Regions from separate parts of the Thermodesulfovibrio sp. TK110 genome, predicted to be linked through region 2. Evidence: riboswitches for the same ligand, from Rfam matches in the RefSeq annotation. Region 2 holds a riboswitch; the other holds the start of a gene.
The links. Region 2 has a riboswitch for cobalamin ahead of ACYQ3X_RS05170 (TonB-dependent receptor plug domain-containing protein). Riboswitches for the same ligand answer to the same signal wherever they lie in the genome.
Positions count from the first base shown of each region.

Region 1: linked by a shared signal. The riboswitch ahead of metE (5-methyltetrahydropteroyltriglutamate--homocysteine S-methyltransferase) and the one ahead of ACYQ3X_RS05170 (TonB-dependent receptor plug domain-containing protein) in region 2 are both predicted to bind cobalamin.

Region 1 covers NZ_BAAHNB010000001.1:363,448-374,863, reverse strand. Annotated here, with positions in the region: gene ACYQ3X_RS02015 (ATP-binding cassette domain-containing protein) at 1-1,028, shown strand, start outside; gene ACYQ3X_RS02010 (ABC transporter permease) at 1,133-2,266, shown strand; gene ACYQ3X_RS02005 (ABC transporter permease) at 2,263-3,387, shown strand; gene ACYQ3X_RS02000 (TetR/AcrR family transcriptional regulator) at 3,625-3,798, opposite strand; cobalamin riboswitch at 3,821-4,027, shown strand; gene metE (5-methyltetrahydropteroyltriglutamate--homocysteine S-methyltransferase) at 4,058-6,289, shown strand; gene ACYQ3X_RS01990 (ribonucleoside triphosphate reductase) at 6,282-8,411, shown strand; gene trpE (anthranilate synthase component I) at 8,420-9,901, shown strand; gene ACYQ3X_RS01980 (anthranilate synthase component II) at 9,911-10,474, shown strand; gene trpD (anthranilate phosphoribosyltransferase) at 10,471-11,416, shown strand, end outside.
Region 2 covers NZ_BAAHNB010000001.1:995,993-1,007,408, forward strand. Annotated here, with positions in the region: gene cobT (nicotinate-nucleotide--dimethylbenzimidazole phosphoribosyltransferase) at 1-495, opposite strand, end outside; gene ACYQ3X_RS05165 (Dph6-related ATP pyrophosphatase) at 483-1,142, opposite strand; gene ACYQ3X_RS05170 (TonB-dependent receptor plug domain-containing protein) at 1,130-3,097, opposite strand; cobalamin riboswitch at 3,129-3,315, opposite strand; gene ACYQ3X_RS05175 (NAD-dependent protein deacylase) at 3,381-4,178, shown strand; partial or broken gene ACYQ3X_RS05180 (hydrogenase iron-sulfur subunit) at 4,404-4,799, shown strand; gene ACYQ3X_RS05185 (NADH-ubiquinone oxidoreductase-F iron-sulfur binding region domain-containing protein) at 4,902-5,228, shown strand; gene ACYQ3X_RS05190 (NADH-dependent [FeFe] hydrogenase, group A6) at 5,247-7,016, shown strand; gene ACYQ3X_RS05195 ([Fe-Fe] hydrogenase large subunit C-terminal domain-containing protein) at 7,036-8,421, shown strand; gene ACYQ3X_RS05200 (iron hydrogenase small subunit) at 8,437-8,760, shown strand; gene ACYQ3X_RS05205 (hypothetical protein) at 8,802-9,083, shown strand; gene ACYQ3X_RS05210 (TM1266 family iron-only hydrogenase system putative regulator) at 9,170-9,430, shown strand; gene ACYQ3X_RS05215 (aspartate ammonia-lyase) at 9,427-10,842, shown strand; gene hydG ([FeFe] hydrogenase H-cluster radical SAM maturase HydG) at 10,839-11,416, shown strand, end outside.

The sequences.
Region 1 (11,416 bases), 630 kb from region 2:
TAGAGCGAGTTTTTATAGAAAAAATGGCTGATGATAAAGTTGAGATTATTAAGAGTTTTAAGCCTTCATTCCGAACCACGGGCGAGGAATCTCCTGTTATCTCATGCAAATCAGTGACAAAACTTTTTGGAAAATTTAAAGCTGTTGACTCTGTTACGCTTGATGTAAAAAAAGGAGAGATTTTAGGACTTCTTGGTCCGAATGGAGCAGGCAAAACAACTCTCATAAAAATGATGTGCGGACTTATTGAACTATCAGATGGAAGCATCAACATAAATGGCTTTGATGTGCAAAGAGAAAAGAAAAAAATATGGTCAACAATTGGCTACATGTCACAGAGATTTTCCCTTTACAGAGACCTAACAGTGATGGAAAACATGAAGCTTTATGCTGGACTCTACAATATAAAAAACAGTGATTTCAAAGGAATAATCAAACTGCTTGGACTTGAAGGACTTGAGGAAAGAATCACAAAAGACCTTCCTCTTGGAATAAAACAGAGAGTAGCTCTTGCCTGCGCACTGGTTCATGAACCACCTATTTTATTCCTTGATGAGCCAACAAGTGGCGTTGATCCTGTCGCAAGAAGAAGTTTCTGGGCGATCATTTTTGAGCTATCAAGGAATAAAAATGTAACAGTAATTGTATCAACCCATTACATGGATGAAGCTGAAAACTGTGATAGACTCTGTCTTATGCATCATGGAAGGGTTATTGGGTTGGGAAGCCCTGAAGAAATCAAGAAAAACTCTGAAAAGCTTTCAGGAAGTCTTATTCAGGTGAAAACAGAGAAACTTACAAAAGCTTATGATTTGGTTATAAAAAACTTCAAAGACATATCAATTTACGGAAGCAAAATATTTATAAGAAGCTTTGAGCCAGAAAAGACAAAGCAAGTATTAAGCGAAATATTAAGGAATGCAGAAATCAAACAGTTTGAACTCACACAGGCACCTATCCCCCTTCAGGAAGCATTTATTGACTATATAAGAGAAAGTGAAAAGTTTCTCAATGAAGTGAAAATTTAGAATTTTCTATAACAGTACTGTGGATGTAAATCTGTTAGAATAAATATGAAAAGGAGGATTGAGATTTACAATTTGCACGCAGACCGGTATCATTCTTAAAGCTTATGAAAATACATAAAAGACTTTTTGCAATACTTAAAAAAGAATTCAGGGAACTGCTGAGAGACCCTCTTTATCTTAGCCTTACTCTTATTGTTCCTGTAATTATACTGATACTTATGGGTTATGGATTAATACTTGATGTGAAAAATATTCCTGTGGCTTTTCTTGATTTTGACCGTTCAGCTTTAAGCAGGGATTACAGACACTCATTCACAAACTCTGAGTATTTCAAATTTTATTTAATGATAAATAACTACGATGAAGCATATAAGTTGATTCAATCAGGGAAATGTAGAGTGATTGTTGTAATCCCTCCTGATTTTTCAAAAAAACTTTACAGCGGGCAGAAAACTCAGGTTCAGTTTCTCATTGATGGCTCTTTCCCATCCCGTGCAGAGATAACAAAGGGATATGTCTCTGCAATCAATAATCAGTTCAATCAAAAACTTCTTGAAGATTTCGTCTCAATGCAGGGTAGACACATAAGTTTTCCAGTAGAAACTGAAATGAGAGCCTGGTATAACCCTGCACTTGAGAGCAAAAACTTTGTACTTCCCGGGATGCTTGTTATAACTTTAATGTTTTATCCTGTTTTGATTGCATCTCTGGTTGTTGTAAGGGAAAAAGAATCTGGAAGCATATTTAATCTTTACTGTTCACCTGTTAAAGCTTGGGAGGTTGTTTTAGGTAAGGCAATTCCTTACATAACCATATCTTTTACCACCTACATAATTCTTTTTATCATCACAGTTGTTTTTTTTAAAACAAAGTTTATCGGCAACTTTTTCGTGCTAACAATTGCTACCCTAATTTATCTAACATGCACAATTGGAATAGGAATACTTATATCAATGATAGCAAAAACTCAGATAACAGCAATGCTTATGGCATTTTTAGGGACTATTACTCCATCTTTTATGTATTCAGGGTTTTTCTCACCTGTAACAAGTATGGAGATTACAGGACAGATAATGAGCAAATTTATTACTGCAACATATTTTATAGGTGTTGTAAGAGGGGTTTATCTTAAGGGACTTGGGCTCGGTTATTATCTGCCTAATATTCTATCTCTTTTACTTTATGTCTTGATTGTATATTCGCTTTCAATTCTATTTTTCAGGAAAAGAATAAGATGAGGCTACTGTCGCTCATAAAAAAAGAAATGACTCAGCTCATGCGGGATAAAGTTTTAATTTTCATTCTTTTCTGGGGATTTACTGGAATGATTTATACTGCAGGTCATGGAGTTTCTATGGAAGTAAGAAACTTCCCAACAATTATATACGATATGAGCCATAGTCCTGAAAGCAGAGAAATTGCCAGCAGATTTCAGAAGCCTTACTTTAAAATCCTTGCTTTTGTTGATAATGACAGGGAAGTGGTAGAATGGCTTGACAATGGTAAAGCATCAATGGCTATTGTTATTCCTCCAGATTTCAAAAGAAAACTTGACAGTTCAGGAGCAAAAATACAGGTGATAATTGATGGAACAATGTCTATGTCTGCAACAATGGCTGTTGCCTATGTATCATCCATAACATACAACTATGCAATAGAACTTTTTGAAAGAAAGATGGGTATAACGAGCAGATTTTTCAATGAAATTCCGATCATTGATGAAAGAGTAAGGGTTCAATTCAATCCAAACATACTTACATCATGGTTTATGAGTTTGCTTGAGCTTTTCAATGTAACAACAATGGTTTCTCTTCTTGTAACTGCCGCAGCACTTGTAAGAGAAAAGGAATATGGCACAGTTGAACAACTTCTTGTTACACCTGTCAGAACATGGGAGATATTTGTTGCTAAAATAATTCCAACAATTTTTGCAGTAGGAATTCTTTCCCTTTTAAGCATATTTTTGATAATTAAAGGGGTATTTAAAGTTCCAATAAGGGGAAGCCTGCTGCTTTTTTATCCTGTTATGCTTTTTTATGTTTTTACCATGTCTTCTCTTGGAATAGCAATTGCTACTGTGGCAAGAAATCTTGCCCAATCAATGATGCTCATGCTCGTAATTCTTACACCAATGCTCATGCTCTCAGGTGCATGGACACCACCTGAGTCTATGCAGCCTTTGATGCGATATTTAAGCCTTATCTCTCCAATGCGGTATTTTATTGACTTTGGTTACAGTGTTCTTTTTAAAGGTAATGGAATAAACTATGTCTGGCATGATATTCTTAGAATAATTGTTCTTGGCAGCATACTGTTTAGCTTTTCAGTCTACCGTTTTAGAAAAACTTTTGCAAAGTAGGAATTTCTAAATCTTCTTCTAGTTTAAAATAATTGGTATAAGAAAGAATAAAACAGACTAGAGGAGATAAAAGAAGATTTATACAATAAAGCGAAGGAATTCAAGACAAAAGAGATACCCTCAGAGCTATTTGCCCTTTTTATAGACGCCTATCATACCAGCATAAAAGATGAAGATACAAACAATGTAAGGTTTAATGCAAAATTTTACAAACAGACACAATTTTCTTGACAAGTTTCAAAGTGATAGTTCTTCCTTGTTTTTGAAATAAAGATAAAGTCCTCCTACGCTTATTCCTGCTTCTTTTGCAATCATTCTCATTGTCGTGCCACTGAAGCCACTCTGGGAAAATAGCTTCACAGCAGCATCTACTATTCTCTTCCTTGACTCATATCCTGAACGCCTGTTCATGTGAACCTTGGCTAATTTGACAAAAAAATTCTACTTAATGTATCTTCAAAATTGCTGGATGTAAGGGAAGAGGGGTGAGAATCCCCCGCTGCCCCGCAGCCGTGTTGGGAACGAAAGCCCAGGAAGGCAGCACTGCTGTCTTAAGCCACTGGAGAGAAGTCTCCGGGAAGGCGGGTAAGTAGGAGATTGAGCCCAAAGCCGGAAGACCTATCCAGCCTGAAAGCCTTTGGCTTTCAGAATACCTCGTGGGAGGAATTAAATGACCGTTAAAACAACTGTCTTTGGCTATCCTAAGATTGGTCCCCAAAGAGAGCTTAAAAAAGCCCTTGAATCCTACTGGAGTGGAAAAATCTCTCAAAAGGAGCTTATTGAAGAAGCTGAAAAATTAATTATCAACAATGCAAAAACCATTACTCTACACGGAATTGACATTATTCCATCCAATGAGTTTTCCCTTTATGACTTTATCCTTGACCTCTCAGTAATGTTTAATGTCATTCCAGAGAGATTTAAAAATATCTCTGATCCACTGGAAAGATACTTTGCAATAGCAAGAGGCTCTGCAGATGCTCCTGCTTCAGAGATGACAAAGTGGTTTAACACAAACTATCACTACATTGTTCCTGAAATTGAAAATGATACAGAGTTTGAACTCATTGAAAATAAACCTTTAAAAGAATATAAACTTTTAAAAAACTCTCTTAATCTTAAAACAAAACCTGTTATCACAGGTCCTTTTACCTATCTTTACTGTGCTAAACTAAAAGACCATGCTTATTTCCTTCACAGGATAGCTAATGTTTACATAAAGCTTCTTAAAGAGCTTGAAGAATCAGGAATTGAAGAGGTTCAGATTGATGAACCTGCAATGGTTATTGATTTAGATAATGATACTGTTCATGTAATTATAGATTGTTACAGAAAAATCACTTCTGCACTGAGTAAGATAAAAGTTTATGTTCAAACTTACTATGAAAGCCTCTCACAGTATGAGAAAGTAGTTTACGAAATGCCAGTTCATGGTATTGGATTTGATTTTGTTGATGGGAGAGATAATCTTGAGAGTCTCTCAAAATTCGGCTTTCCAAAGGATAAACTATTAATTGCAGGAGTTGTCTCAGGAAGAGACCCCTGGAAGACAAATTTTACTGAAACATTGAAACTTATTGAGACTCTTACAAAGTTTACGGAAAACATAATTCTTTCAAACTCCTGTCCTCTTATGCATCTTCCAGTGAGTGTGAAAAATGAAACCCTACCTGAGGAAATTTTGCATCTGTTAAGCTTTGCCAATGAAAGGCTTGAAGAGCTTACACTGCTTAAAACAGTAATAAATGAAGGTAAAGAGCCTCCAGAGCAGAATTTATCCATGAAATTTGTTAATCCTGAAATCAAGAAGAAAATCTCTCAGATTGATGAAAATGCTCTTGAAAGAAAATCCTCTTTTCAAGAGAGATATGAAAAACAGATGCAAATTCTCAAACTTCCTCTTTTTCCAACCACCACAATAGGAAGCTTTCCCCAGACTCCTGAGCTAAGGAAAGTAAGGGCAGACTATAAGGCAGGCAGAATCTCTCTTAAGGAGTATGAATCATTTATAAATAATGAAATTAAAAAAGCAATTGAAATTCAAGAGCATTTAGGGCTTGATGTTTTAGTGCATGGAGAGTTTGAAAGAACTGACATGGTTGAGTTTTTTGCAGAGCGTCTTCAGGGAGTTGCAATAACAAAAAATGGATGGGTTCAGTCATATGGCTCAAGATGTGTAAGACCACCGATAATTTATGGCGATGTATGGAGAGACAAACCTTTAATTTTGAAAGAAACCCTCTATGCTCAGTCTCTCACTAAAAAACCAGTAAAAGGAATTCTTACAGGAGCTGTCACAATACTTCAGTGGTCATATCCAAGAAAGGATATTTCAAAAAAAGAAATTGCCTATCAAATTGCTCTTGCTCTAAAAGAAGAAGTAATGGAGCTTGAGAAAGCTGGAATAAAAATCATTCAGATTGATGAGCCTGCTTTCAGAGAAGGAATGCCTCTTAAAAGAGCAAAAGTTGATGAATACTTTGACTGGGCTATAAAAAGCTTCAGAATTATTACCTCCTCAGTAAAACCTGAAACCCAGATTCATACCCATATGTGCTACTCTGATTTCAATGACATAATTGAAAAAATCTATGCAATGGATGCTGACGTGATATCAATTGAGGCATCAAGAAGCAAAGGAGAGATTCTTAAAGCCTTTGAAAACTTTAAATATGACAGAGGCATTGGAATCGGAGTATATGATATTCACTCTCCAAGAGTGCCAGATGTGGAAGAGATGCTTGAAATAGTAAAACGCTCAATAAAGCTTATTGATAAAAGACTTTTCTGGATAAATCCTGATTGCGGACTTAAAACAAGAGGATGGCAAGAAACCATTCCTTCCCTTAAAAACATGGTTAAAGTTGCAGAGATAATGCGTAAGGAGGTAAAAGATGTTTAAAAACATTATAAAGCGTGATGGTCGTCAGGTTCCTTTTGACCCTGAAAAAATCACAATAGCTATATCAAAGGCAGGTAAAGCAACAGGAGAGTTTGACTATGATACAGCCAGAAGACTTACAATTAAGGTTTTGCTTTTAGCTGAGGAACTGATTCGTGACCGTGACCCCCATGTTGAAGAGATTCAAGACATTGTTGAAGAGATACTCCTAAGCAGTCCTTATCGTAAAACTGCAAAAGCCTATATTATTTATCGTGACCAACATGCCCGTATGCGTGAGATTGCCCGTCAGGGTGGGCTTGAGTTAATTGATAATTATTTAAGTAAGGTTGACTGGCGGATAAAAGAAAACTCAAATATGAGCTTTAGCCTTCAGGGACTAAACAACTACATATCAGGTGAGATAAGCAAAAGTTACTGGCTTCATAAAATATATCCACCTGAGGTAAGACAAGCTCACATAGATGGAGAGCTACATATTCATGACCTAAATGTGCTTGCACCATATTGTGTGGGCTGGGATTTAATGGATTTGTTAATTAGGGGATTTGGTGGTGTGGCAGGAAAAGTAGAATCCCTGCCTGCAAAACATTTTAGAAGTGCACTCGGACAGGTAGTGAACTTTCTTTTTACTCTTCAGGGAGAAGCTGCTGGTGCACAGGCATTCAGCAATGTGGATACCTTTCTTGCACCATTCATTGCATATGATGAACTAAACTACAAACAGGTAAAACAGGCTTTGCAGGAATGGGTTTTTAACCTTAACATTCCTACAAGGGTGGGATTTCAAAGTCCTTTTACTAACATCACCCTTGATTTGAAAGTGCCCGAACATCTTGCATCACAGGCTGTTATTATTGGTGGCATTCCTCAAGAATCCACTTATGGAGAATTTCAGAAAGAGATGGATATGTTTAATCAGGCACTTTTTGAGGTTCTCATAGAAGGAGATGCAAAGGGAAGAGTTTTCACATTTCCTATTCCTACAATCAACATAACAAAGGATTTTGACTGGGATAGCCCTGTTACCCGCTTAATCATGCAGGCAACAGCAAAATACGGAATCCCCTACTTTGCAAACTATGTAAACTCTGACATGAAACCAGAAGATGCAAGGAGTATGTGTTGCCGGCTCAGGCTTGAAACAAAAGAGCTTAAACATCGTGGTGGTGGACTTTTTGGTTCAAACCCTTTAACTGGCTCTACGGGTGTTGTTACATTGAATTTACCAAGAATTGGATATTTAAGCAAATCAGAAGAAGAGTTTTTTGAGCGTTTAACAAAACTTATGGATATAGCAAAAACTTCCCTTGAGATTAAGCGTAAGGTGCTTGAAAGATTTACAGATGCAGGGCTTTATCCATATTCAAAGCATTATCTCAATTCAGTAAAGGAACGCACAGGTGCATACTGGAGTAATCACTTCTCAACAATAGGAGTAATTGGTATGAATGAAGCCATTGCTAATGCAAAATGGCTTAACACAAAAGGAATATGGACAAATGAAGGTAAAGCCTTTGCATTAAAAGTATTGGATTTTATAAGAGAGAAACTCATAGAGTATCAAGAAGAAACAGGCAACTTATACAATCTTGAGGCAACTCCTGCAGAAGGAACAAGTTATAGACTTGCAAAGATTGACAAGCAAAAATATCCAGATATTTTTACACAGGGTAAAGACCATCCCTACTATACAAACTCAACATGGTTACCTGTGAATTTTACAGAATCAATTACTTATTTACTTGACCATCAAGATGAACTTCAGAGTAAATACACTGGTGGAACAGTTGTTCATGTATTTTTAGGAGAAAGTCCTGAACCAGAGAGGCTTAAAGACTTTATAAAAGCAGTTTTTACAAGATATAAACTTCCATACATAAGCATTACACCAACATTTAGTGTTTGTCCTGCATGTGGATATATTGAGGGAGAACATTCCCATTGTCCAAAATGTGGAAGAACTACAGAAGTTTATTCCCGTGTGGTTGGTTACCTAAGACCTGTAGATAACTGGAATGAGGGAAAGAAAGAGGAATTTAAAGAGAGAAAATATATACAAAATTCTACCGAGTTTTTAGGGACCCGTCTCGGTTTGCCTTTTTTAAAGCTGATTATTTAAACTATTTTATGAATCTGAAACGTGATGAATTTCTATCTTTAGCCAGACATTACAATGTTATTCCTCTTTACAGGGAAATAATTGCTGATCTTGATACTGCTGTAGGAGCTTTTTTAAAACTTAATAAAAAGCCTTCTTTCCTTCTTGAAAGCGTTGTGGGAGGTGAAAAATGGGGAAGGTATTCTTTTATTGGATTCGATCCTGCGTTTATTATAAAATCAAAGAAAAGAAATATAAGCCTGAAAGGTTTAAATCAAATCCGGCTTGATAATGTAAATCCCTTTGATTTTTTAAAAGATTTTTTCAAAAAATTCAAAGCATATATAGACCCCTCACTCCCAAGATTTTTCGGAGGTATGGTAGGCTACATCTCCTATGATACTGTAAAACTTTTTGAAAAAGTTCCTGACCTCGGTAACCCAGATCTGAATATGCCTGATATATTTCTTATGATTCCAGAAACCCTTTTAATTTTTGATAATCTCAAACAGTCAATAAAAATTATCTACAATGCTTTTCTTAGTTCTGAAGATGCTTCAGAGACTTACGCATTAGCTCAGGATAAAATAGAGACAATAATCAAAGAATTGAAAAACCTTAAGGATGAAAGATTCAGATCCTATTTAAGAGAGTTTTCAGAAAACAAGTTTAAAGAACCATTGCTTGGATTTACCTCAAACTTTAAAAAAGAAGATTTTATCAATGCTGTAAAAAAAGCAAGAGATTATGTTCTTTCAGGTGATGTTGTTCAGGTTGTTATCTCTCAAAGATTTGAAACTACCTTAGAAGTTCATCCTTTTGATATTTATAGGGCTTTAAGGGTAATAAATCCTTCACCATACATGTTTTATATTGATACAGAAGAAGGATATCTTGTTGGTTCATCTCCTGAAATCCTTGTAAGAGTGGAAGATGAAAAAATCACTTTAAGACCCATTGCAGGAACCCGTCCAAGAGGAAGAACTGAAGAGGAAGATCTCTTCCTTGAAAGAGAACTTCTCAGTGATGAAAAAGAAAAGGCTGAACATATTATGCTTGTTGATCTTGGAAGAAATGATGTTGGCAGGGTTGCAGAAATAGGCAGTGTTATGGTTACAGAGCTTATGACAATTGAAAGATACAGTCATGTTATGCATATTGTAAGCAATGTTGAAGGCAGGCTCAGGCAAGGGCTTGATATTTTTGATGTTTTTATGTCCTGTTTTCCTGCAGGAACTGTAACAGGAGCACCAAAGGTAAGAGCAATGCAGATCATTGAAGAGCTTGAACCAACCCAAAGAGGTCCCTATGCTGGAGCAGTTGGCTATTTTGGTTTCAGTGGAAATATGGATATGTGTATAGGCATAAGAATGCTTGTTATAAAGGACAAAAAAGTATATGTTCAGGCAGGTGCTGGTATTGTGGCAGATTCAGTTCCTGAAAAAGAATATACTGAAACAGTTAATAAGGCAACTGCCATGCTTAAAGCAGTGAGTTTTTTTAGAGCGTAAGGAGCAGAAATGATTCTTTTAATTGACAACTATGACTCATTTACATACAATCTTTATCAATATATTGGAGAGATTAATCCAGATATCGCTGTCTACAGAAATGATCAGATTACTATAGAGGAAATTGAAGAGCTTAATCCGGAAAGAATAATAATCTCGCCAGGTCCCTGTACTCCAAAAGAAGCTGGAGTTTCTTGTGATGTAATAAAGCATTTTGCAGGTAAAATACCAATTCTTGGAGTATGTCTTGGTCATCAAGCAATTGGTGCAGCCTTTGGTGCAAAAATAGTTCTTTCTCCAGAGATAATGCATGGTAAGACCTCTCTTATTTATCATGATGGTAAAACGATTTTTAAAGGTCTTCCAAATCCTTTTGAGGCAACAAGATATCACTCTCTTGTTGTTGATAAAGAGAGTTTACCAGAGTGTTTGACTGTCACAGCATGGACTTCAAATGGTATAATTATGGGTATAAGGCATAAAGAATACATAGTTGAGGGTGTTCAGTTTCATCCTGAAAGTATTCTGACAAAAGTTGGCAAGGATTTATTAAAGAATTTTTTAAAACTATGATAACTGATGCAATAGTTAAATTAAACAAAAAAGAAAATCTGGAGCCTGAGCTTTTAAGAGAAAGCTTTATTGAAATTATTGAAGGTAAAGCATCAGAAGCTCAGATTGCAGCTTTTCTTATGGGGCTTTCTATGAAAGGTGAGACAGAAGAAGAAATTCTTGAAGCAGTAAAGCTTTTTAGAGAATATGCAATAAAAATTAAAGCTCCTGAGAATGCTATTGATATTGTTGGAACAGGTGGAGACCTTTCAGGAACTTTTAATGTTTCCACTGTAACAAGCTTTGTTGTGGCAGGAGCAGGTGTGCCTGTTGCAAAACACGGCAATCGCTCTGCTTCAAGTCAATGTGGATGCATTGATGTTCTTGAGGAGCTTGGTATAAATGTAAATATGAATCCAGAAACTGCGGAGAAATGCCTTTTTGAGTGTGGAATCACAGTTCTTTTTGCACCTCTTTATCATCCTGCAATGAAGAGAGTTGCTCCAGTAAGAAGAGAGCTTAAAATAAGGACGATGTTTAATATTCTTGGTCCAATGCTTAATCCTGCGCAGGTTAAGCGTCAGCTCTTAGGCGTTTTTTCAAGGCAATACATGGATACAATTGCAAAAGTTTTACAAAAACTTGGCTCTGAGGATGTAATGATTGTTCACAGCGAGGATGGGCTTGATGAAATAACAGTTACAGGGAAGACGTACATTATAAGAGCTAAAAACAGAGAGGTAAAATCAGCCATAATCTCTCCTGAAGATATAGGCTTAAAAAGAGCATCCCTTCAGGATATTAAAAGTGGCAATAAAAAACAAAGTGCAGAAATATTTTTGAGTATTCTTAAAGGTGAAAAATCTCCATGTCTGGATATGGTTTTAATGAATGCTTCTGGAGCACTTCAGGTTGCAGGACTGGCATCAGATTTTAAAGAGGGAATTGAGACAGCCAGAGAAT
Region 2 (11,416 bases):
GTAACCTTTTTGGTGATATTCTTTTACAACTTCAATACCGATTTCTATGCATTTTATTGCATCACTGCGAGTAAGTGCCATTCCTTTTGCAATATTTCCTGTTCCTCTTACAACCTTTTTTGATATTAATCCTTCAATTTCTCCAAAATCGTAATCCACACCCACATCAACAACCACTACATCTGCTCCTGCATGTTTTGCCAAAACATTGATCCCTGCTCCACCTCTTAAAAAATTAAAAACCATCTGGGCAGTAACCTCCTTTGGATAGGCAGAAACACCTTCCTCTGTAACTCCGTGATCAGATGCAAAGACAAGCACAGCCTTTTTCTTTATCTCAGGCATGGAGTCTTCATAAATAGCAACAAGCCTTGCTGCAATCTCCTCAAGCCTTCCAAGACTTCCCCTTGGCTTTGTAAGACTGTTAAGCCTTTTCCATGCAATATCAATAAACTCTCTTTTTAAAGGTTCAATTTTAAGATTTAAGATTTCCATATCTCAAGAAACAGATTTTTATCTCTTTGAATCCACTTTCCTGAAGAAAATCTTACAGGTTTTTTAAAGATAGGTCCATCATAAACAAATGTGTGATACTCACCTTTTTCACCGCATAGGTCAATATTTTCTAAGGCTTTTAAATCTTTAATAAAATCAAGATTTATTTCTTTCCCAAGCCATTCACTTCCAAGAAAAGAAGAGTTTATTGAGCATATGATAGCTTTGAAACCATGGCTTATAAACTCTCTTAAAAGCCTCTCCCTTTCTTCATTCCATAAAGGCAGAATTGCTTTTATTCCAGTCTCTTTGCATACTCTTTCAACCCAGTCTCTGTGCTCCTGAAGGTCAATATCTCCAAACACTCCTGCCTCAATACCTTCTTTTTTTAACTGCATTAGCGTTTTTTTAAACTCCTCCTCATAGCTTTCCCATGTTGTTTTTCTTTGAATAACTGGAATTCCAATTGCTTCTGCCTGAGCTTTGATCAATTCAGAGCTTATTCCATGAGAGCGGGAATAAATTCCATTTTCTGAAAGCATATTAATGAGATAGACGATTTGAATACCATTTTTCATTGCTCTATAGCAGGACAGTGAACTATCTTTACCTCCGCTCCATGAAACAAAAGCTTTTAAAATAGCCATTTAACTCCTCCAGTAATTGTTCTTCTCGGCATTGGATAATACTGAACATACTCATAGGCTCTGTCAAAGAGGTTTTCCACAGACAGTGTAAGCTCAAGATTTTTTACAGGTCTGTATGAACCTTTAAGATTTACCACGGTAAAATCACTTTTATCAACAACTTTTCCATAGTTTTTAGATGAAGGATTCCAGTCAACAACCTTCTCATCTCCTGTATAGTTCGCTACCAATCTTAAATCCCATTTATCCCTTGCTGCCATTATTCCAAATGAAGCAGTGCATTTTGGTGTGTATTGAAGGGTTTTTCCATATTTTTGTATCTCTACTTCATCTTTAGTTGAGTATCTCGTATTATATGTAAAGTTTACAAAAGGCTTTAGTGAAAAACTTAGTCCACTAACTATGCCAATATCATATGAGATACTTCCCTCTATACCCTGAATTGTTGCTCCTTCAACATTTTTAAAGGTTTGAGCTTTAAGAATGCTGTCATAGTAGCTTATGATTTTATCCTTGAATTCTGAATGAAAAAATGTAAGCTCTGCATTGAAGAAATCCTTTGTGTAAGATAATCCCGTATCATAGGACTTGCTTTTTTCCGGTTTTAAATCTGGATTTCCTATGTAATGAGTTCCCCATGAAGCAATATAATCAGCTGCAAGCTCATCAGGTGCAGGTGCTCTGAAAGCAGTTCCAGCATTAGCTTTTATTGAAAAATTATCCGTAATTTTATATAAGATGCCTCCTCTAATGGTTATATGATCAAGATTTTCTTTTCTTGGTTTTAAACTGTTAATGCCTTCAGTTGGCAGTATCTCATTTTCAAAATAGTCATAACGGATTCCTGCATTTAATAAAAGTTTTTTATCAAAAAGACTTAATCTTCCCTCACTAAATAAACCGTAGCTGTCATACTCTGAATTAGGATTATAAGGAGCACCTGTGTTTCTTGAGCTTTTAATCTCTATTCTGTCCCACTGTCCTCCAATAATAATTCTGTGGTCATCTATTGAAAATATCTTCTGAATAGTTGCTCCCTGGGTAGTTGTGTTTTTTAAAGTAACCTCCCATTTCCCTGCTACAGAGCCTTCGTAATATTCAGTTCTTTCTTTTGTAAAATAATATTCAGCTTTAAAGGTTTCTGTTTTATACCCTAAATCAAATCTGTTTCTTTCAATGTCCTTGTGATCATCAGGGTCTGGTGAGTATCTTGCTCCAGGTAAGCCAATATTCCATCCTTTCCAGTGCTGAAATCCAAAAGATATGTGTTGTTTATCAAAAAAGCTATACCCTGAACGGATTGACACAGATTCATCATTGTAACCTGTGTTTTCTATTTTCCCATAATTTTTTGCAGAATAATCATCAATTGCAGAACGGCTGGCTGAAACATAGAAATCAAAATCTCCTTTTTTGCCATTTAATTCAGCTCTTGTTTTCCAGAACTGCCATGAACCTGTTTCTACACCAGCCAAACCATGTATACCTTCTTCTTTACCCTGCTTTGTAATTATGTTGATTACACCACCCATTGCTGATGAACCATAAAGAACTGATGCAGGTCCTTTAACTATCTCAACTCTTTCTATATCATCAACAGGTATTGTTGCAAGATTTACTGTTCCTGCACGATTTCCATTTATAAGAACAAGAACTCTGCTTTTAAGATCATCAAAAATGTCTGTCCTGAATCCTCTTAATCCGATAATGCTCGTTAATAATCCTGGGTATTTGTGAACATGACCGATTGATGCTTCTGCAATTAAGTCTCCAGCATTCTTTGCAACAGAATTTTTAATATCTTCCTGAGTTATAACCTGAACAGAATAAGGAAGATCCTTTTTTGGTTCTTCAACTCTTGTTGCTGTTACAACAATCTCTTCAAGCTGAGTCTCCGTTGCTAAGATAGGATGAGAAAATAGAAAGACAGAACAAAGGATAAAAAGGAAAATCATGGCAAATCCCTCCCTCGGGGAATGGGAAGCTCAGAGAGCCTCCAGCTGGACAGGTCTTCCGGCTTAGGGCTCACTGCCTACTTACCCGCCTTCCCGGAGACTCTCTCCAGTGGCTTAAGGCAGCATGGCTGCCTTATCGGGCTTTCGTTCCCAACACGGCTGCGGGGCAGCGGGGGATTCTCACCCCTCTTCCCTTAGTCCAGCCAGAAAAGTATACAAAATTTATTAAAACATGGTCAAATCCCTTGACATAACACAATCTTTTTGATATGTTTTAAAAAGTATGAATTCCTCTTATCAGGAAAAAATTAAAAAAGCTTCACAACTTATTAAAAACTCCACCTATGCTGTAGCATTCACTGGAGCAGGAATTTCTACAGAATCTGGAATACCTGATTTCCGCAGTCCTGGTGGATTGTGGCAGAGATTTAGAATTGTTACATATCAGGAATTTATTTATGACAGGCAGGCAAGAGAAGAATTCTGGAGAATGAAAAAAGAACTAATTCACCAACTCATTAATGCAAAGCCCAATAATGCACATATTGTCCTTGCAGAGCTTGAAAAAATGGGAATTATTAAACATGTAATAACGCAGAACATTGATGGACTTCACCAGATGGCTGGCAGCAAAAGCGTTATAGAACTTCATGGGAATCAAAGAGGTGCAATCTGTCTTGACTGTGAAAAACTTTATAAAATGGATGAAATATTGAAAATGTTTGCTGAACAGAAGCTTGATTTAAGATGTTATAACTGTGGCGGTGTAATAAAACCAACAGTTGTATTTTTCGGAGAGCCCTTGCCTGAAAAAGAACTGATTATGGCGCAACAGATCGCAAATCAATGTGATCTCATGCTTGTAGTTGGAACATCTCTTCAGGTTGAACCTGCAGCCTCAATACCGAGAATTGCCTATCAAAGGGGTTCAAAGCTCATCTTTATAAATAAGGCAGAAACAGACTGGGACTGGATAGCAGAGATAGTATTTTATGGTAGTGCTGGTCAGGTTTTAAAAGACATTGCAATAGAGTTGTCATCCCATAGCCTGGATGAACAATCTTATCTTTTTAAGGATTAAAATCTCTGCATATGAAAGTGAGAAAATCTTTACAAATTGAAATATTAAAAAAGTTTAAGATTGGGTTGACAAAATTTTTAGGTTAAGGTATAATTAGTCAAAATCTTACCAGGAAGGTCTAAAAAAGGCAGAAGCCTTTCTAAAAAACTCACTGAACCTGCCTGCCCGAAGGCTGGCTAAAAGCTAAGAAAGCAAATAACCAAAAAATTTTGAGGAGGTTTTGCTATGGAGCAGGGCTTCGAGCCTAAGATTATTGCCTTTTTGTGCAATTGGTGTAGTTATGCAGGTGCAGATCTGGCAGGTTCATTAAGGTATAGTTACCCACCCAATTTATATCCAATTCGTGTTCCCTGTTCAGGAAGAGTTGAACCAGAGTTTATCATTAAAGCTTTTTTATCAGGTGCTGATGGTGTTCTGGTTGCAGGCTGTCATCCCGGAGACTGTCATTACAAAACTGGAAACTACTATGCAAACCGAAGATTTAATTTATTAACAAGATTTCTTGAAATTATAGGAATTCCAAAGGAAAGGGTAAGACTTGAATGGATTTCAGGAGCAGAAGGACTTAAATTTGCTCAGGTTGCAAGAGATTTTATTGGAAAGATAAAAACTCTCGGTCCTCTTTCAATTAAAACTCCTGTTGATGTTGACTGGCTAACCCTTTCAAGAACTGTTGCTACAGTTGGTTCAGCAGGAAAGCTTTTCTGGGAAGAAGATAAATGCATGGCAGAGATAATTGAGTTTTTTCTTGATTACGCTCAACAAAACTCCTGTGCTGAATGTGTTCCATGTAGAATCGGTACAAAGAGAATGCAAGAAATTGTTAGAAAAATTTTTAATGGCTCTATTTCAGAGAGAGAAATTTCTCTTCTCAATGATTTTGCAGAAGATATTGGTGCATCAAGCAAGTGTGATCTCGGAAAAATGGCAGGTAAGGCTGTAAAGTTTGCTCTTCAGTACTGCATAGATGATATTAATGCGCACATAAAAGGAAGTTGTGGACATTCAATCCCAGCCAATTCTGGCTGGCAATCAATAATGATGAAATAATTTTATAGGAGGAGAAACATGGCTAATATAACACTTACAATTGATGGGCAAAAAGTTACAGTGCCTGAAGGAACAACTATACTTAAGGCTGCAGAAAAAGCGGGAGTTAAAATTCCTACGCTCTGTTTTCTTGAGAATGTTGGACTGAGGCATATAAAGCATGATGTTGGAGCATGCAGAGTCTGTGTTGTAGAAGTTGAAGGGAAAAAAGATTTTGTATCTTCCTGCAACACACCTGTTGAAGAAGGCATGATAGTTCATACACATACTCCAAAAGTTATTGCAGCAAGAAAGCTCAATCTTGAAATGATGCTAAGTGATCATCATCTTGACTGTCCAACATGTCCTAAAAATGGAATATGTGAGCTGCAGGCAATCTGTGCAGAGCTCAATGTTAGACAGATAAGACCTCAGGGAGAGAAAAAAGATTTCCCAATAGATGATTCATCTCCTTCAATTGTAAGAAATCCGAATAAATGCATTATCTGTCAGCGATGTATAACTGCCTGCAAGGTTCTTCAAACAGTTGATGCCCTTGAACTTTATGGAAACGGTTTTAATGCCATTGTAAGACCAAAAGGCGGAGTGCCTCTTATAGAGACTCAATGCGTTGCCTGTGGGCAGTGTGCTTTGGTATGTCCAACTGCTGCAATTGTTGAAAAGGATGATACATGGAAAGTATGGGAAGCAATTGCTGATCCTAAAAAACATGTGGTTGTTCAGACTGCACCTGCAACACATGTAACAATAGGTGAAGCCTTTGGACTTCCTGTTGGGACTGATATTACAGGGAAAATGGTTGCAGCACTCAAAAGACTTGGATTTGACGCTGTTTTTGATACAAACTGGTCTGCAGACTTAACAATAATGGAAGAAGGATATGAGCTCATTCACAGAATTAAAAACAATGGTGTTTTGCCACAGTTTACATCCTGCTCTCCTGGATGGGTAAAGTTTATTGAAGAGTTCTATCCTGATTTAATTCCCCATGTTTCCACATGCAAATCACCCCAGCAAATGCTTGGACCTATTGCAAAAACCTATTATGCAGAAAAAAAGAAAATAAATCCTGAAGATATCTTTGTTGTCTCTGTCATGCCATGCACAGCAAAGAAATATGAAGCAGCCCGTCCTGAGATGAATGCAGCTTCTAAATACTGGAACAATCCAAATATTAAAAGAGATGTGGATGTAGTGCTTACATCAAGAGAACTTATAAGAATGATTCGTGAGGCAGGAATTGATTTTGCTAGTTTGCCTGATGAACCCTATGACCCAATAATGGGTGAAGGAACAGGTGCTGCCCAGATATTTGGTGCAACAGGTGGAGTTATGGAAGCAGCCTTAAGAACAGCCTATGAAGTTGTTACAGGAAAAACTCTTCCAAAACTTGATTTTGAAGATGTAAGAGGAATGAAGGACATTAAAGAGGCATCAGTAAATATGAATGGAATAACAGTAAAGGTTCTTGTTGCTCACTCACTTGGTGCTGCAAGGCAGCTTATGGATAAGGTAAGAGCAGGTGAGCTTAAGGATTATCACTTTATAGAAATAATGGCATGTCCTGGTGGATGTATTGGTGGAGGTGGGCAACCAATTCCAACAACAGTTGAGGAAAGGGAAAATCGTATTAAAGGAATATATGAAAGAGATAAAAAGCTTAAAATCAGGAAAAGTCATGAAAATCCAGAAATTCAGGCAATTTATAAAGAATTCCTTAAGGAGCCTCTTGGACATAAGTCTCATCAGCTGCTTCATACCCATTACACTCCAAGAGGTAAAAAATAACTAAAACAAGGGGGGTTGTATGGTAAGAAAAGTTAAGACTTTCAAAGGTGATGGTGGCGTAAGCTCAGACACAGGAACCTATCGTAAAGGTGAGTTAAGAGGAATTATCAAAATTGACCAGGAAACATGTGTTGGATGTGATACCTGTAAAACAGTATGTCCTGCTGGAGCTGTTAAAGGCTCTGTAGGAGAAAAACACTCAATTGATGTTGAACGATGTATCAACTGTGGTCAGTGTTTGCTTAACTGTCCTTTTGGTGCAATTGAGCAGATGAGTTTTGTTGATGCTGTGCTGGAAAAACTTAAGGACAAGAAAACAAAGGTTGTTGCAATTGTTGCACCTGCTGTAAGGGTTGCGATAGCAGAAGAATTTGGAGCAGAACCCGGCACACTTACAGTTGGAAGACTCTGGGCAGCTTTGAAAAAAGCTGGATTTGAGATTTATGAAAACAACTTTGCTGCTGACCAGACAATTCTTGAAGAAGGAACAGAGTTGCTTGCAAGAGTTTCAGCACATGCAGGACTTAAAGAACTTCCTGTTGAACTGTGGGGTAAGAAAATAACTCTTGATGTTTCAGAATTCAAACATAAACCTCTTCCTCAGTTTACATCATGCTGTCCTGCATGGGTAAGATATGCGGAAATTTATTATCCAAAAGTATTGCCAAATCTTTCTTCATGTAAATCCCCACAACAGATGGCAGGAGCCACAGCAAAAACATACGGTGCAAAAGAAATTTGGAAGGTAAAGCCAGAAAATATTTACACCGTTGGAGTTATGCCATGTACCGCAAAAATATTTGAGGCATCTCGTCCTGAGTTTGATTCTGCAGGAAAATTTTTAAAAGTAGGTGAAATGAGAGATGTTGATGCAGTGCTTACAACAAGGGACCTTGCAGAAGTTTTCAGAAAACTCAATATTGATCCGATGAAACTTTCTGAGGAAAGGCAACCAAAAGATTTTATGTATTATACAGGTGGTGCTACTATTTTCGGAACAAGTGGTGGAGTTATGGAAGCAGCATTGAGATTTGCCTTCCATGTTCTTTCAGGACTTGAGCCTCAGGCAATGAGCCCTGAATGGGATTTTGAAGATGTAAGGGGATACAGACATCCTGTTGTTTCTGCCACAATACCTGTACCTTTGAGACCAGAATATGAAAAAGTTTTCAAAACAAAGCAAATTGATATAAAAGTTTGCGTTGTCAATGGAATAGGACCAGAAGGTGCACATCTTAGACCTGTGATTGAAGATGTGGTAGCAGGTAAAAGTCCCTATCATTTTATTGAAGTAATGACATGTCCTGGAGGATGTATAAATGGTGGTGGACAACCATGTCATCCAGTTGAGCTTGGTTTATGGGAGAAATTTCTTTACGCTTTTGCCGGTTCAATAAAGAAATAATCAGGAGGTGAATAAATGGGTAATATAACAAGAAGAGCATTTATAAAGTTTGCAGGTTTAACATCAGCAGTTTTGCTGGTAGGCTTTCCAAAACTCGGCTCTGCAGAGATAATCAGTAACAACTTTTTTGATACTCCTGTTGGAAGACAGAGACTTAATCTCATAAAAGCAAGGCAGGCAGGACAATACAGAGATGATGTGATATCAAGAGAAAAATTCAAGATGGCTGCCTCTCATGAAAATCCGATGATTAAGAGATTTTACTCAGAGTTTGCCCATCATCCTCTAAGTGAAGTCAGCGAAGCACTGCTTCATACGCATTATAAGGCAAGAGTATAAAAATTAGCCCGGGCATATCCCGGGCTAAAAAAGGATTAAAGATGGTGGTTTACTATAGTCTCGGAAATAGAAAATACTGGTTTACAACAATTGAAAGACTGCTACAGATTGCTGAGATTCTGTCAAAGAAAAGCTATCTTCTTTATGATATTGATGCAATAAATGAAACTTACAATGACTGGTTTATTCTTAATGAGAATTATGTGAGAAAACTAAGCGAGGTCATTGAAGAGGTCTCCGAAGAAATAGAAGATGAAGCTATTTTAAATGACCTTTTAGCTATGAAACAGGTTTTTGATGGTGGAAGTGTACTATTTGGATAATTGCCTTAACTGAGGGATTTTATCCTGAGGTAAAGGCTTAATAATTAATTTTCCCTGAGACAGAGGGAAAAACCTGAGGTCAAGGGATGAATAAAAAGATTGGAATTGTTGGAATAATAGTCAGTGACAGAAAAAAGAATGCTTCCTTAGTAAATAAAATCCTCTCAGAGCATTCAGAGATAATCATCGGAAGAATGGGAATCCCTCAAAGAGATACAGATACAGGACTCATATCCCTTTTTGTAGAAGGCGATACAGACAAAATAGGCTCACTTACAGGAAAACTTGGGATGATAAAAGGCGTCACAGTAAAGAGTCTTTTAATACCATTAAAGGAGAATCCATGAGATTAGAAAAAGACTCACTTGGTGAAATAGTTGTTCATAGGGATGCTTATTATGGAATTCATGCTTTAAGGGCAAGGGAGAATTTCTCTGTTACAGGACAGACTGCTCACAGAGAACTTATATGGGCAATGGCTATGGTTAAGAAAGCCTGTGCATGGGCAAACAGGGAAACAGGATTGCTTGATGAGACTAAGGCTAAAGCTATATTTAAAGCCTGTGATGAAGTTGCTCAAGGCGCTCTTGATAATGAAATTATTGTTGATGCTCTTTCAGGTGGTGCAGGAACATCAATTAACATGAATATTAACGAAGTAATTGCAAACAGAGCCCTTGAGCACATGGGATTTGAAAAAGGAAGATATGACATCATTAGCCCTCTTGAAGATGTAAACATGAATCAATCAACAAATGATGTCTTCCCAACAGCAGTCAAGGCTGCCATTGTAAAACTTATAAGAGAGCTTGCTCAGGAAGTTGCTCTTCTTCAGGGAGAGTTCCAGAAAAAGGAAAAAGAGTATGCAAAGATTTTAAAAGTAGGTAGAACAGAGATGCAGGATGCGGTTCCTGTTACAGTTGGACAGGAGTTTTCAGCATGGGCAGAAGCATTAAACAGAGACTGGTGGAGGCTTAATAAAGCAGTTGAAAGACTCCGTCAGGTAAATCTCGGTGGAACAGCAGCAGGAACAGGACTTAACTGTCCAAAGGCATACATTGAGATTGCCATAGAGAAATTAAGAGAGTTCACAGGACTGCCTCTTGCAAAGGCAGATAATCTCTTTGAAGCAACTCAGAATGCAGACACCTTTTCAGAGGTATCAGGATATTTAAAAACAGTTGCAGTGGACCTTATAAAGATTGCCTCTGATTTAAGATTTTTAAGCTCAGGTCCACGGGCAGGAATTTGTGAACTGAGACTTCCAGCAGTTCAGGTTGGATCTTCAATAATGCCAGGAAAGGTAAATCCTGTTATTCCTGAGATGGTAACTCAGGTTGGGATAAAAGTGATTGCATCGGATCATGCAATAAGCTTTGCCTGTAGTCTTGGAAATCTTGAACTCAATCCCTTTTTGCCCCTTATATCCCATGAAATTATTGGGTCTTTGAAAATGCTTAAAAACTGTTGCAGAATTTTCAGAGAAAAGTGTGTATCTGGAATAACTGTTGATGAATCACGATGCAGGGAACTATTTGATAAAAGCTCCTGCATTATAACAGCCTTTTCACCCTATCTCGGATATGAGACCTGCGCAGAGATTTACAAAGAGGCACTGGCTACGGGAAAAAAAGTTGAAGAGATTCTCATTGAAAAGGGCTTTTTTACAGAAGAAGAAATAAAAAGTATAACTCAGCCACAGGAATTAACAACACCCGGCTTTGCCGGAATTAAGTATTTAAGGAGGTTTTTAAAATGATAGCCACTTTAACAAAAAAAGAAAAAGCATGGATGGACATGGTTATAAGGGAGGATGAGGTAACAAGGTATATGAAAAATGGAAGGGACTTTATCAATGATGAGGAAATTTGGGAAAAGCTCAGAGAAAATCAAAATCCAGAACCATCAAGAATAAGGGAGATACTTGAAAAATCTCTTTCAATTCAGACACTTGAGCCTGATGAAACAGCATCACTTCTCAATGTAAAAGACCCTGAACTCTGGCAGGAAATTTTTGATACAGCAGCAAAGATAAAGAAAAAAGTCTATGACAACAGAATTGTTACATTTGCACCCCTATATTGTGGCAACTTATGCGTGAACAACTGCCTTTACTGTGGATTCAGGCGAGACAACCATGTGATAAAAAGAAGGGTTCTTACACTTGAGGAAATAAAGAGAGAAACAGAGGTTTTAGCAGGAGAGATTGGACATAAGCGTCTAATTGTTGTTTATGGTGAGCATCCTGCAACAGGACCTGAATACATAAGGGATACGATTGAGACAATTTACTCAGTGAAGGTAAAAACAAGAAACGGATATGGTCAGATAAG